4 regions of the Streptomyces sp. NBC_00353 genome follow, and region 1 is predicted to be linked to each of the others. Evidence: riboswitches for the same ligand, from Rfam matches in the RefSeq annotation. Region 1 holds a riboswitch; each other region holds the start of a gene.
What was found. Region 1 has a riboswitch for cobalamin ahead of OHA88_RS31285 (prenyltransferase/squalene oxidase repeat-containing protein). Riboswitches for the same ligand answer to the same signal wherever they lie in the genome.
Positions count from the first base shown of each region.

Region 1 (3,200 bases):
GGCATCAAGATGTGCCGTGCGGGCGCGGCCCCGGTGGGCCAGGACACCGGCCTGTCCCGGATCCGGGAGCTGGTGGAGGCATGGCAGGAGTCGGGCGCCCCGGAGCCGGTCGCGACGCCGGGCGCGGTCGGTGAACGGGAGACCCTGCAGGACTACGCCGCCCACCTGCTCTCTCTGGTGGACGTGACGTCGATCCGGCCGCTGAAGGTGGTGGTGGACGCGGGCAACGGAATGGGCGGGCACACCGTGCCGACGGTCTTCGCGGGCCTCCCGCTGGATCTGGTCCCGATGTACTTCGAGCTGGACGGGACGTTCCCCCACCACGAGGCGAACCCGCTCGATCCGGCCAACATCGTCGACCTGCAGAAGCGGGTGCGTGACGAGGGCGCCGACCTCGGTATCGCGTTCGACGGAGACGCGGACCGCTGTTTCGTCGTCGACGAGCACGGCGATCCGGTCTCGCCGTCGGCGATCACCGCGCTGGTGGCGGCCCGGGAGCTGGCCCGCCACGGCGGCTCGGGCGTGGTCATCCACAATCTGATCACCTCGTGGTCGGTGCCGGAGGTGGTCCGTGAGCACGGCGGCACCCCGGTGCGTACGCGCGTCGGGCACTCCTTCATCAAGGCGGAGATGGCCCGGTCCGGGGCGATCTTCGGGGGCGAGCACTCCGCGCACTACTACTTCCAGGACTTCTGGAACGCCGACACCGGGATGCTCGCTGCCCTGCATGTGCTGGCGGCGCTCGGCGGGCAGGACGGTCCCCTGTCCGCACTGGTCGCGGGGTACGACCGCTATGCCGCTTCCGGCGAGATCAACTCCACGGTCGCCGACCGGGCCGACCGCCTCACCGCGGTCACCGCTGCCTACGCCGGCCGTGAGGGAGTCACCCTCGACGAACTCGACGGCCTGACCGTCACGGCAGCGGACTGGTGGTTCAATGTCCGCCCCTCCAACACCGAGCCGCTCCTCCGCCTGAACGTCGAAGCCCGGGACGAGGCCACCATGGCCAGGGTTCGCGACGAGGCACTGGCGGTCATCAGGGGCTGACCTCCTCTCCCACCGCTCCGTCCCGCCCCGGCCCCACGGGTGACGTACGTCGCTGTTCCGGGCGCCCCTCCGCCCGAAGGGGCGGGCTACGCCCCGGTAGAGTGTGCGAGTCGTCATCATGCCCGTTCAGGGGGAAGCCGGTGCGAATCCGGCGCTGACCACGCAACCGTGAGCCGCTGACACAGCGGTAAGTCGGAATGCCCTGTCCGCGGTCGTGACCGGCTCGCGTCACCGGAACCCCGGTGACCGGCACCGTCGAGGCATACGGGGCCGGAGCCTGGTGCCTGAGTGTGCCTGTGCCCGGTTCCCACCGCAGGAGAGGCCCAGCCCACCATGACCGTTCGCCGCACCGCAGCAACGCTCGCCGCCACCGCCACCGTGCTCTGTGCGGCCGCTGCCCCGGCCGCGGTGGCGGCGCCGTCTCCGTCGCCCACCCCGTCCGTCGCACTGCCGTCCGGGCTGTACGGCACCAAGGACCCGACGTACGACGGGGTCTGGAGGCAGTCGCTGGCCTTCATCGCCCAGCGGCTCGAAGGGGTCACGCCCGCCGCCGCGTCCGTCGACTGGCTGGTCGCCCAGCAGTGCGACAGCGGCGCCTACGCCTCGTACCGCGCAGATGCCGGCAAGCCGTGCGACGCGAAGACCATGACGGACACCAATGCCACCGCCGCCGCGGTCCAGGCGCTGGCCGAGGTCGGCGGGCACGGCGATGCCGTCGACAACGGGGTCGACTGGCTGAAGTCCGTTCAGAACGAGGACGGCGGCTGGGGTTACAACCCGGGCTCGCCCAGCGACGCCAACTCCACCTCGATCGTGATCGGCGCCCTGGCCAAGCGGGGCCAGCGGCTCGGCGATGTGACGACCAAGGGCGGCAGGACGCCGTACGACGCGTTGCTCGAACTGGCCATCCCGTGCGGCGGCAAGGACGGCGGCGCGTTCGCGTACCAGCCCGACAAGGCCGGCAAGCTCGCCGCCAACGCGGACGCCACCGCGGCCGGAGTGCTCGGTTCGATGGGCAAGGGGCTGGCCGCCTGGAACAATTCCGCGTCCGAGGACAAGGCGCCCACCTGCCACAAGGGTGCCGTCGTCAAGCCCGAGCAGGCCGCCCAGAACGGTGCCCACTATCTCGCGGGCGCCCTCGCGAAGACCGGCCACCTGAACCAGCCCCCGATGCCGGGCGCCACCGACACCACCGAGCAGCCCGATTTCGGCAACACCGCGGACGCGGTCGTCGCCCTGGCCGCCACGGGCCACCAGGACAAGGCGGCCGGCGCGCTCGGCTGGCTGAAGAAGAACGCCGCGCCCTGGGCGGCCGAGAACGGCCCGGCCGCCTACGCCCAGTTGGTCGTGGCCGCGCACACGACCGGCGCCGATGCCCGCGACTTCGGCGGCGTCGACCTGGTCGAGCGGCTGAACGCGACCGGACCGAAGCCGGCCGCCGCCCACACACCCTCGCCGGCCACCAGCGACTACGCGGCGCAGGACGGCACCAGCGACGACGCCGGTCTCGGGGTGTGGTGGCTCGTCGGTATCGGTCTCGCCGCCGGTGCCGGCGTCGGCTTCCTCATCAGCAGCCGCCGGAAGACCCCGCAGCTGTGAACCGGGCGGGCAATCGATCCGGGTGGCCGACGGCGGGCGCCCTGCTGCTCGTTCTCGGCGCCGTCCTGACCGTGCTCGGTGCGGGCACCGCCCACGCGGCCGGCTACCGCTACTGGTCGTTCTGGGAGGGCAAGGGGACGGGCTGGGCGTACGCCACCCAGGGCCCGTCGCTGGTCCGGCCCGACGACGGTGCGGTGCAGGGCTTCCGGTTCTCGGTGAGCGAGGACTCCCAGGACTCGGCGAAACCGCGCCGCGCCCCCGACTTCGCGGTGATCTGTGCGGACACCCCCGCCAAGGACGGCACCAAGCGGATCGCGCTCGTCATCGACCCCGGCACGGCGGCGGACGCCCCGGACGGGGAGACGCCGCCCGCGCCGCGTACCGCATGCGCGCAGGTCGCCGAGGACGCGAGCGCCGCGGAGGCCCTCGCCTCCGTGGCCAAGCCGCTGCGCTACAGCAGCGAGGCACTGCTCTGCGCGATCTCCGGCTATCCGGCCTCGGGCTGCGGTGAGCAGGTCTCCGGCACCGGGCACGCCGACGGTACGTCGCAGGCA
Region 1 is NZ_CP107985.1:6,942,536-6,945,735, reverse strand. It holds gene OHA88_RS31290 (phosphomannomutase/phosphoglucomutase) at 1-1,047, shown strand, start outside; cobalamin riboswitch at 1,132-1,316, shown strand; gene OHA88_RS31285 (prenyltransferase/squalene oxidase repeat-containing protein) at 1,381-2,646, shown strand; gene OHA88_RS31280 (SCO2322 family protein) at 2,643-3,200, shown strand, end outside.

Region 2 (3,200 bases), 2.9 Mb from region 1:
AGTTGATGTCGACGACCCGGTCGAGGAACGTCACGGCGGTACGGACGGTGGAGTCCAGCCGCTCCCAGTCGATCCCACCGTCGGCCACGAACGCCCCGAGATTGACCGAACCGAGGTTGCAGACGGCCGTCTCGCCGTCGTCGGTGACTTCGAGGATCTCGGTGCACAGGTTCGACGAGTGGACGACGCGGCCCGGCTCGGCGGTCTGGTTCGCGGTCCGGTTGGAGGCGTCCTTGAAGGTCATCCAGCCCTGGCCGGTCTGCGCGAGGGTCCGCATCATCCGGCCGTACAGCTCACGCGCCGGCATCGACTTGCGGGCCAGGCCCTTGGCCTCGGCGGCCCGGTACGCGGCGTCGAACTCGTCGCCCCACAGGTCGACCAGCTCGGGCACGTCAGCGGGCGAGAACAGCGACCAGTCGCCGTCCGTGTCGACCCGGCGCATGAACTCGTCCGGGATCCAGTGCGCCAGGTTGAGGTTGTGCGTACGCCGCTGGTCCTCACCGGTGTTGTCGCGCAGCTCCAGGAACTCCTCGATGTCCGCGTGCCACGTCTCCAGGTAGACGGCGGCGGCGCCCTTGCGGCGGCCGCCCTGGTTCACCGCGGCGACCGAGGCGTCGAGTGTCTTCAGGAACGGCACGATGCCGTTGGAGTGCCCGTTGGTGCCGCGGATCAGCGAACCGCGGGCGCGGATCCGGGAGTACGAGAGGCCGATGCCGCCCGCGTGCTTGGAGAGCCGTGCCACCTGGTGGTAGCGGTCGTAGATCGAGTCGAGCTCGTCCAGCGGCGAGTCCAGCAGATAGCAGGAGGACATCTGCGGGTGCCGGGTGCCGGAGTTGAAGAGTGTGGGGGAGGACGGGAGGTAGTCGAGACGGCTCATCAGGCCGTACAGCGAGGCGACCTCGTCCACTGCGCGCGCCGAGTCGTCCTCGGCGAGACCGGCCGCGACCCGCAGCATGAAGTGCTGTGGCGTCTCGATGACCTGACGGGTGTGCGGGTGGCGCAGCAGATAGCGGCTGTGCAGCGTCCGCAGCCCGAAGTAGCCGAACCGGTCGTCGGCGCCGTCGGCGAGCGACTGCTCGACCAGCGCGTCGAGCCGGGCCGCGTGGAGCGCCACGAACGCGGCCGTGCGGTCCGCGATCAGACCTTCGCGGTGGCCGACGGAGACCGAGGCGGAGAAGGACACCGCGCCCTGACCGGCCGCCTCGTCCGCGATGGTGCGGGTGAGGAGGCGGGCGGCGAGCCGGGAGTACGCGGGGTCCTCGGAGATCAGACCTGCGGCGGCCTCGGTGGCCAGCGAACGCAACTCTGCTTCGTCCGACCGGGCGTTGCGCCCGCGCAGCGCGGCTGCGGCGACGCGACCGGGGTCGGTGTCGGGCAGATCGACGGTGAGGTCGGTCAGGGTCCGCAGCAGTGCGGTCCCGGGTCCGTCGTTCGCGGTTCCCGTGGACTCGGCGACTGAAGCCGGATCGGCTGGCGCGATGGTCATGTGGTGCTCTCCCTCGCTCGGCTCGGGGCCGGGCGGGGAGCGGGGCAGCCGGGCAGAGGCGGGCCCGGAAAAGAGGGCAGCACTCCGTGCGGCGTCCACCGGCCCATCCGCGAGGCCCGGACGTCTGGGCGTCCGGATCGGTCGAGCCGGACGCGCTGTCGGCAGGTCCTCGGACTTACAGGGTGCGCAAAAGTACACCGATCACACCGTTGCGGGACAGTTCCGGATTCACACCGGATTTCCCTGCGGCGACAGCGAGCACGAGCATACATGTGGGGGCCGCCCGATGAGACAGCCCCCACATGTTGTGTCGTACGCGGTTCACAGGGTGAGGCTGTAGGTGAGCAGCTGGAGGCCTGGAATGGGATACCAGTCGCGCTCCGGAGTCCGTGCGAAGCCCAGTCGACGGTAGATGCGGTGCGCCCCGAGCATGGCCGGCTGCGTCGACAGGACGAGCCGCGCGACGCCGTCCGTACCCCGTGCGCGGTCGATACAGGCCCGTACGAGCGCCTCACCCGCCCCGAGGCCACGCGCCTCCGGCGCGACGGCGAGCATCCGGAATTCGGCCTCGTCGGGGCCGGCGATGTCGGCCCACGGGTTGCCGGGCGGTGCGTATGTCACGCCGCCCAGTACCCGGCCGTCGGCACCGACCGCGACGAGCACGTCGGCCTCGGCGGCGCGGCGCGGCACGTCGCGGAGTCGTTCGAGATACGGGTCGTCGGCACCGAGGTCGAGCAGGCCGTCGTCGAGGTACGCGAATGCGGTGATCTCGCCGAGAAGGTGGTGTTCGCTGGGGTCGACGGCCCTGATCGATATGTCCATGGCGGAAGTCTGCCGTACGGGGCGCGGGGCGCGGGGTGCGCGCCCAGGGGCACCAGGGGTGCCGCTCCTGACCGAAACCGGTGTGGCCCGCCCGGCCACGGATTTGTCCTCCGTCGTCGGGCGGGCCACATGTATCACTGGCGTGCAGGCTTAGGGCCTCTCGCTTGGATCAGGCTGGGGGGCTCGCGGGGTCTGGCACGCACATCTGCCGCGTTGTCGTCGGTTTTCCCCAAGCTCTCGGCTTCGCTCGAGCAGGGGAGACCCCATTCGCTCCGCGTGGGCTCCTTCCTCCGCCCTGCAGCTGCACGCACCGGACCCCGCTCCCTGATCCGGCCTGATCCAAACGAAAGACCCTACTTGGTCGACGGGCTCGCGTCGGGGGAGCCGGCCGGCTCAGGCCTGGCCAACGGGAGTTCGACCTTCACGCCCGGGTCGCCCGCGTCCGCCGTGTAGTCGGACGGTGACGTCTCGTCGATTCCGGCCGGGGCCTTCACCGCGTTCAGGACGAACGTCAGCACCACCGTCACCACCACGTTCAGTACGAACGCCGTCAGGCCGATGTAGCCGATCTCGCCGATCCCCGGGATCTCCTTCGAGGAGCCGCCGAAGTGCGCCTGGGTCGGGCTCGCCACCCCGTACGCGGCGAGCGTGCCGTAGACCATGCCGACCGCCCAGCCGGCGAGCAGCGCCCAGCGGTGGAACCACCGGGTGAACAGGCCGCCGACCAGCGCCGGGAACGTCTGCAGGATCCAGATCCCGCCCAGCAGCTGGAAGTTGATCGCGACCGTCTTGTCCATCGTGAGGACGAAGGCGAGCGCACCGACCTTCACCAGCAGCGACACCAGCTTGGAGACCTTCGTCTCCTGGGCCGGGGTCGCGTCGGGCTTCAGGA
Region 2 is NZ_CP107985.1:4,047,944-4,051,143, reverse strand. It holds gene OHA88_RS18215 (ribonucleoside-diphosphate reductase subunit alpha) at 1-1,486, opposite strand, end outside; cobalamin riboswitch at 1,630-1,754, opposite strand; gene OHA88_RS18210 (GNAT family N-acetyltransferase) at 1,808-2,308, opposite strand; gene mctP (monocarboxylate uptake permease MctP) at 2,662-3,200, opposite strand, start outside.
Region 2: it holds a riboswitch for cobalamin, as region 1 does, so the genes downstream of both, OHA88_RS18215 (ribonucleoside-diphosphate reductase subunit alpha) here and OHA88_RS31285 (prenyltransferase/squalene oxidase repeat-containing protein) in region 1, are expected to answer to the same signal.

Region 3 (3,200 bases), 600 kb from region 1:
CATGTTCACGATGTCGGTGCGGCGCAGATTGATCTCGGCCGGGCTGCCCGCCCCCTCGCAGATCACCGCGTCGTACGTGCCCCGAAGCTGTTCCAGACAGTCCACGACCGTGGAGAGCAGCGACTCCTGCCGTCCCCCGTGGTAGCCGCGTGCACTCATCTCGCCCACCGGCCTGCCCATCAGGACGACCTGGCTGGAGCGGTCGCTGCCGGGCTTGAGCAGTACCGGGTTCATCAGCGCGGTCGGCTCCACCCGGGCTGCCTGGGCCTGCATCGCCTGCGCACGTCCGATCTCCGCGCCCTCGCGGGTGACGAACGAGTTCAGCGACATGTTCTGCGCCTTGAACGGCGCGACCTTCACCCCCTGGCGCACCAGCCAGCGGCAGATGCCTGCCGTGACGACGCTCTTGCCCGCGTCCGACGTGGTTCCGGCGACAAGCAGTCCGCCGCTCATTTTCCGCTCCGTCCCGCGGCCGGGCGCCGCCCCGTGGACGACCGCCTCCCCGCGATCAGCCGGCCCGCCGCGCACACGCCGAGGGCCAGCACCCCCACCCGGCGCGACAGCCGCACCGCGCGCTCGATGTCCTCGGTCTCCACCGCACGGCCGGCCGTGCCGTTCAGCACCGGCCGGTGCTCGACACGGCCGCCGTACGCCAGGGTCCCGCCGAGCCGTACGCCGAGCGCGCCCGCGAACGAGGCCTCCACCGGCCCCGCGTTGGGGCTCGGGTGCTTGCCGGCGTCGGCCCGCCAGGCGCGTACCGCCCGACGTGGCTGCCCCCCGGCAACCACGGCGAGCGCGGCCGTGAGACGGGCACCGGGCCAGCCGACGACGTCGTCCAGCCGGGCCGAGGCCCAGCCGTAGCGCAGATGGCGGGGTGATTTGTGCCCGACCATGGCGTCGAGGGTGTTGACGGCCCGGAAGGCGACGAGTCCGGGCACGCCGCCCAGCGCGCCCCACACCAGCGCGCCGACCACCGCGTCGGAGGTGTTCTCGGCGACGGACTCCACCACGGCGCGGGCGATCTGCGGCCCGTCGAGGGAGTGCGGGTCGCGGCCGCACAGATGGGGGAGCCGCTCACGGGCCAGTGCGATGTCACCGGCGGCCAGCGCGCCGCCGATGGCGCGGGCCTCGCGCCCCAGCGAGGTGCCGCCGACGACCGACCAGGTGGCGGCCGCGGTGAGGGCGACGGATGCGGCGGGATGACGGCGTACGGCACGGGCGGCCAGTGCGGCTCCGCCCGCGGCCCCTCCGGCGCAGACCAGGGTGTGCAGTGCGCCCCACCCGCGGTGGTCGCGCCACAGGCGGCGCTCGACGGCTGCGGCGGCCCGTCCGAACGCGGCGACCGGATGCCGCCGGCGGGGATCACCGAGCAGCAGATCGCCGATCAGACCGGCCGTGGCGCCGTACGCGAAGATGCGGTCGGCTCGCACGGCTCAGCCGGCCGTTGCGCCTCGAAGGACCTTCGTACAGCCGGCTCCTGGTGGGAGCGGCACAGAAACGGACGACGACGCACGGCAGCCGGGCATGGCGATATGTCCTCACTCAGGGTCCGCGCCCTGGTTCGACGTGACCGGCGGCGAGAGTCTCCTGGCTCCCGGATCCGCAGTTCCCCCGGCCTTCCAACCCGCCTGCGCGAGCCGTGACTTCCGGTGTGGGGGACTGCTCCCCGGTGACAGTGGCGGGACCGCGCCGGATTCGCACCGGCTTCCTCTGCTGTCGCCGTAAATGGCTCCGGCAGTCCACCACGCTCCGCGAATGCCCGTCAACCTGGCCTTGACCTGCGGCGGCGCAGTGTGCGCAGACGCACATCGGGCCGGACACACGCGAGGTGTGTCCGGCCCGATGAGACCCCGATGACGGAGTGCGGGTTGGTGCTCAGGCGACGATCAGATAGATCCCGTACGCGACCGCGGCCGCGCAGAGCCCGAAGCAGAGGTACGCGCCGGTGCGGGCGAGTACCAGGGAGCCTGAGGTGGAGCCGCCCTGCGCCGCCGGTTCCGGCTGCTTGGAGAGGCCGACGATGCCCAGGGTGAAGAGGCCCACCAGCGCCACGGTGACGACGAGGGAGACGCCGAAGACGGAACCGAGAGCTGCCCAGTCGATGTTCATGGTGATCTGTCCTTACACCGTGGCGGGCCGCGCCGGATCGGCGACGGTTCCGGCCGGGGCCGGGATGGTGGTCTTGAGGTCCGTGTCCGCGTCCGTGGCTGCGGTCGCGTCCGCCGTCGTGGCCGCAGCCGCGGCCCCGGTGGGCGGCGGGGTGACGGCCGCCATGGCGGTGGTGATGACACCCGCCGGTTCGGCGTCGGGAGCGACATCGTCGTGACCGACCGGCTTGCGGCGGGACAGCAGCCAGATGGCGGCGGACCCGCCGATCAGCAGCATGGCGACGACGACGACACCCCAGGTGCCCTGCTTGGTGAGGAATTCCGCGCCCGCACCGACCAGACCGGCGGCCGGCAGGGTCAGACCCCAGGCGACGAACATCCGGGTCGCGGTGGACCAGCGGACCACACCGCCCCGGCGGCCCAGTCCCGCACCCATCACGGCGCCGGAGCACGACTGGGTGGTGGAGAGGGAGAAGCCGAGGTGCGAGGAGGCCAGGATGACCGTGGCCGCGCTGGTCTGGGCGGCGAAGCCCTGCGGCGGCTTGAGTTCGGTGAGGCCACTGCCCATGGTGCGGATGATGCGCCAGCCGCCGAGGTAGGTGCCGAGCGCGATGGCCATACCGGCGGAGACGATGACCCAGACCGGCGGGTTGGAGCCGGGGGAGAGAACGCCGCCGGTGACCAGGGCCAGGGTGATGATGCCCATGGTCTTCTGCGCGTCGTTGGTGCCGTGGGCGAGCGAGACCAGTCCGGCCGAGGCGATCTGGCCGGCGCGGTAGCCCTTGGCGGTGGCCTTCTCCTGGGCGTCGTTACGGACCTTGCCGCCGATCCGGTACGTCAGCCTGGTCGCCAGCAGTGCGGCGAGACCGGCGACGACCGGGGCGGCGACCGCGGGGAGCAGCACCTTGGTGACGACGGTGCCGCCGTCGACCGAGGACCAGCCCGCCGACATCACCGCGGCGCCGATGAGTCCGCCGAAGAGGGCGTGGGAGGAACTGGACGGCAGGCCGACCAGCCAGGTCAGCAGATTCCACAGAATGGCGCCGACGAGGGCCGCGAAGATGACTTCTGTCCGCAGCCCGTTCTCGTTGA
Region 3 is NZ_CP107985.1:7,544,598-7,547,797, forward strand. It holds gene OHA88_RS33995 (cobyric acid synthase) at 1-453, opposite strand, end outside; gene OHA88_RS34000 (cobalamin biosynthesis protein) at 450-1,430, opposite strand; cobalamin riboswitch at 1,581-1,711, opposite strand; gene OHA88_RS34005 (hypothetical protein) at 1,876-2,109, opposite strand; gene OHA88_RS34010 (inorganic phosphate transporter) at 2,122-3,200, opposite strand, start outside.
Region 3: it holds a riboswitch for cobalamin, as region 1 does, so the genes downstream of both, OHA88_RS34000 (cobalamin biosynthesis protein) here and OHA88_RS31285 (prenyltransferase/squalene oxidase repeat-containing protein) in region 1, are expected to answer to the same signal.

Region 4 (3,200 bases), 5.0 Mb from region 1:
GGCACCCCCTTCGACCAGGCGCGATCCGGTCCGGCGAACCACTACGCGACTCGCCTCTCCGGCGCCTGCTGCTCCTCTTCCTCGTCGGGCAGCTTCACGTCGGTCACCGTGATGTTGACCTCTACGACCTCCAGACCGGTCATCCGCTCGATGGCGGCGATCACCTCGGTCCGGACATCGCCCGCGAGCTCGACGATCGGGAAGCCGTATTCGACGATGATCGACAGGTCGACAGCGGTCTGAACCTCGCCGACCTCGACCTTGACACCGCTGGTGACGGACCGGCTTCCCGCTCCGGGCACTCGATCCCGCACGGTCCCCATACCGCGGACGAATCCTCCGCCCATGCTCTGGACCCCGGGCACGCCCCGGGCCGCCAGCCCGGCGATCTTCGCCACTACGCCGTCGGCGATCGTGGTACGCCCCCGTGCCCCGGGCTCCGTTCGGCGGTTTTCGCCATGCGGTCCCGCTCCGTGCGTGGACTCGGATGCCGGGCGGGTGGTCTCGGGCCGGCTCAGCTGCGTTTGATCGCTCATGGTCGGTCGCCCTTCCGAAGAGGAGGTGGGCTCGATCGCCTTGGCCATTTTACGTACTATTTGTCAGCATTGCTTGAGCGGAAGAGTGCACGGTCGGGCCCGTCACTGAGGGGAGTGGGTCGCTGTGGGGGAGTCCGGTCTCGGGCGTCGGCTCTCCGGTCCGGGGCGGGGAGGTGAAGTCCGTCGTGACGCATGGCGAAAGCGGCGCACGTGATTCCGTGATCCATCACGGATACGACTCGTCCGGCTACTGTCTGTGCAGTGCGGTGGTCTCGTCGGTTCCGGTGCCCAGGGGCCGCCCGCAACGCAGGTTCCACCGCCCGGACCGGCCGCTGAGCTCGGTCAGCGTCAGCGGAGCGACGTCCAACCGCCAGAATGTCTGGGGCGGAAGGCCCAGCGCATGCACGACCGCGGCCCGCACCACCGCGGGTTCGGCCACGGCGAGCACGCTGCCGTCATCGGCGCCCTCCCGATGCAGCGAATCCAGCCAGCCGCCCACCCGCGCATGCAGATCCAGCAGCGACTCACCGCCGTGCGGGGCCGCCGAGGGCTTGGACAGCCAGGCCGATACCGCCCCCGGCTCGTCCCGGCTCACCTCCGCCAGCCGTTGCCCGCTCCAGCGCCCCAAGTCCCAGCCACGAAGGGCAGGTTCGGGATCGGACCGCAGACCCAATGCCTCGGCGGTCCCGGTGCACCGTTCGTCCGGGCCGTGCACCCGGCGATCGGCAGCAGGCACCGCGGCCGCGGCCGCACGCGCCCGCCGGACGCCGGACGCGTCGAGCGGGGCGTCGCCGTCGAACCGGGCCTCGCGCAGCGCCGCGTTGAGCGCCGGTGAGATCAACATCACCCGTACCGTCAACACCCGCGTCAACTCCCTGAACTGTGGCCTCTTCAGTAAGCACACCATGGCATCCAGGGCTGTGGGGTGGGCAGATGGTGCCATGGCGGCGGGGTGCTCCCAGACGGTATGGTCGCGACGAACATGACGACGGTGTGATGGAAGTCCGGTGAGAATCCGGCACGGTCGCGCCACTGTGAACCCGTATCCGTACGGGAAGTCAGACCCAGCGCTGTCGTCTCAGGCACCACGATCGGGACGCGTGTTCCCCCAGGAGGTTCTGCCATGGCACAGACTGCTGCCCCCGCCGCCGTCGCATCACCCGCCATCACCCCCATCTCGCTGAAGGCCATCGCCCCATGGGCGGTCTTCTTCGGCATTCTCATGCTCGTCCTGCTGTACTTCGTCGGCGCCGAGCAGGGCGCCACTTCGGTCATCTCCGGCGAGGGTGTCCACGAGTGGGTACATGACGGTCGCCACCTGCTCGGTTTCCCCTGCCACTGACACGCCGCGCAAGCCAGGGGAACCCCTCATGAACTCCATATCCGTCAGAGCCCTGCTGGTCCGCGGCATGCTGGCCGGCCTCGTCGCGGGCGCGCTCGCACTTGCCGTCGCCTACTTCCTCGGAGAGTCGCGGGTCGACGCGGCGATCGCCCTCGAAGAGGCACACAGCCACGACCACGGCGGCGGCGAGGAACTCGTCAGCCGCACGATGCAGTCCACGGCCGGCCTCGCCACCGGTGTCCTCGTCTTCGGCGTGGCCATCGGCGGCATCGCCGCGCTCGTCTTCTGCTACGCCCTCGGCCGCATCGGCAGGTTCGGCCCGCGGGCCACGTCTGCACTGATCGCGTTCGGCGCCCTGCTGACCGTGTATGTCGTGCCGTTCCTCAAATACCCGGCCAACCCGCCGGCCGTCGGCAACCCCGACACGATCGGCCAACGCACCGCCCTGTTCTTCCTCATGGTCGCTCTCAGCGTGCTGCTCGCCGTTGCGGCCGTCATCCTCGGCAAGCGGCTGGCTCCTCGCCTGGGCAACTGGAACGCGACGATCGCCGCATCCGCCGGCTACGTCCTCGTCATCGGTCTCGCCTACGCTTTCCTGCCCTCGTTCAACGAGGTCGGCAAGGACTTCCCGGCTGGTCTGCTGTGGGAGTTCCGCCTCGCCACCCTCGCCGTTCAGGCCACGCTCTGGACCACTTTCGGTCTGTTTTTCGGCTACCTGACCGAACGGCTGCTGGTGCCGGGACCGGACACGGTCCCGGCGGGTGGCGGCACGGCATCCCGCACGGCCACCGCTGCCGGCTGACCGGCCGAAAATCCGCTACGACCGAACCCGCCAGGAGACGCCTGGCGGGTTCAGTCGTGGTCGGGGCAGAGCCGCCCGGGTGCCCGGCGTCATGACGGACGTCGAGCGGAGACCTCGGGAGAAGGTTCGGACCCGGCGGCTCCGTTCGTCGCAGTCGCTCCGCCCCCGGGTTCGGCCGCCGGTCCGGCCGTCCAGTCGATCCGGTAATGCCTCAGCAGGTCGTCCTCCCCGACGAAGTGCATGCCCGCCGCTGCCATGACGTGCTGGGACGCGGTGTTGTCGAGGTCGGCGTCGCCCCTGACCGACGCGACACCCGCGGCACGGGCAATCTCCAGCAGTGCACGCAGGGCCTCGGAGGCGTACCCCTTTCCGCGCATTGCCGGTATCAGGCCGTAGCCGATCGTGACCTGCCCCCGGTCGTCCGGGACACCGTGGAAACCGACTCCGCCGATGGCGTGCCCGTTCTCGCGGAGGCGGATCTCGTACGCGCCGAACGGCTGAGGATTGCCGGTATCCGCGC
Region 4 is NZ_CP107985.1:1,948,474-1,951,673, reverse strand. It holds gene OHA88_RS09295 (Asp23/Gls24 family envelope stress response protein) at 42-536, opposite strand; gene OHA88_RS09290 (histidine phosphatase family protein) at 784-1,380, opposite strand; adenosylcobalamin (AdoCbl) riboswitch at 1,508-1,656, shown strand; gene OHA88_RS09285 (CbtB domain-containing protein) at 1,660-1,878, shown strand; gene OHA88_RS09280 (CbtA family protein) at 1,907-2,680, shown strand; gene OHA88_RS09275 (GNAT family N-acetyltransferase) at 2,770-3,200, opposite strand, start outside.
Region 4: it holds a riboswitch for cobalamin, as region 1 does, so the genes downstream of both, OHA88_RS09285 (CbtB domain-containing protein) here and OHA88_RS31285 (prenyltransferase/squalene oxidase repeat-containing protein) in region 1, are expected to answer to the same signal.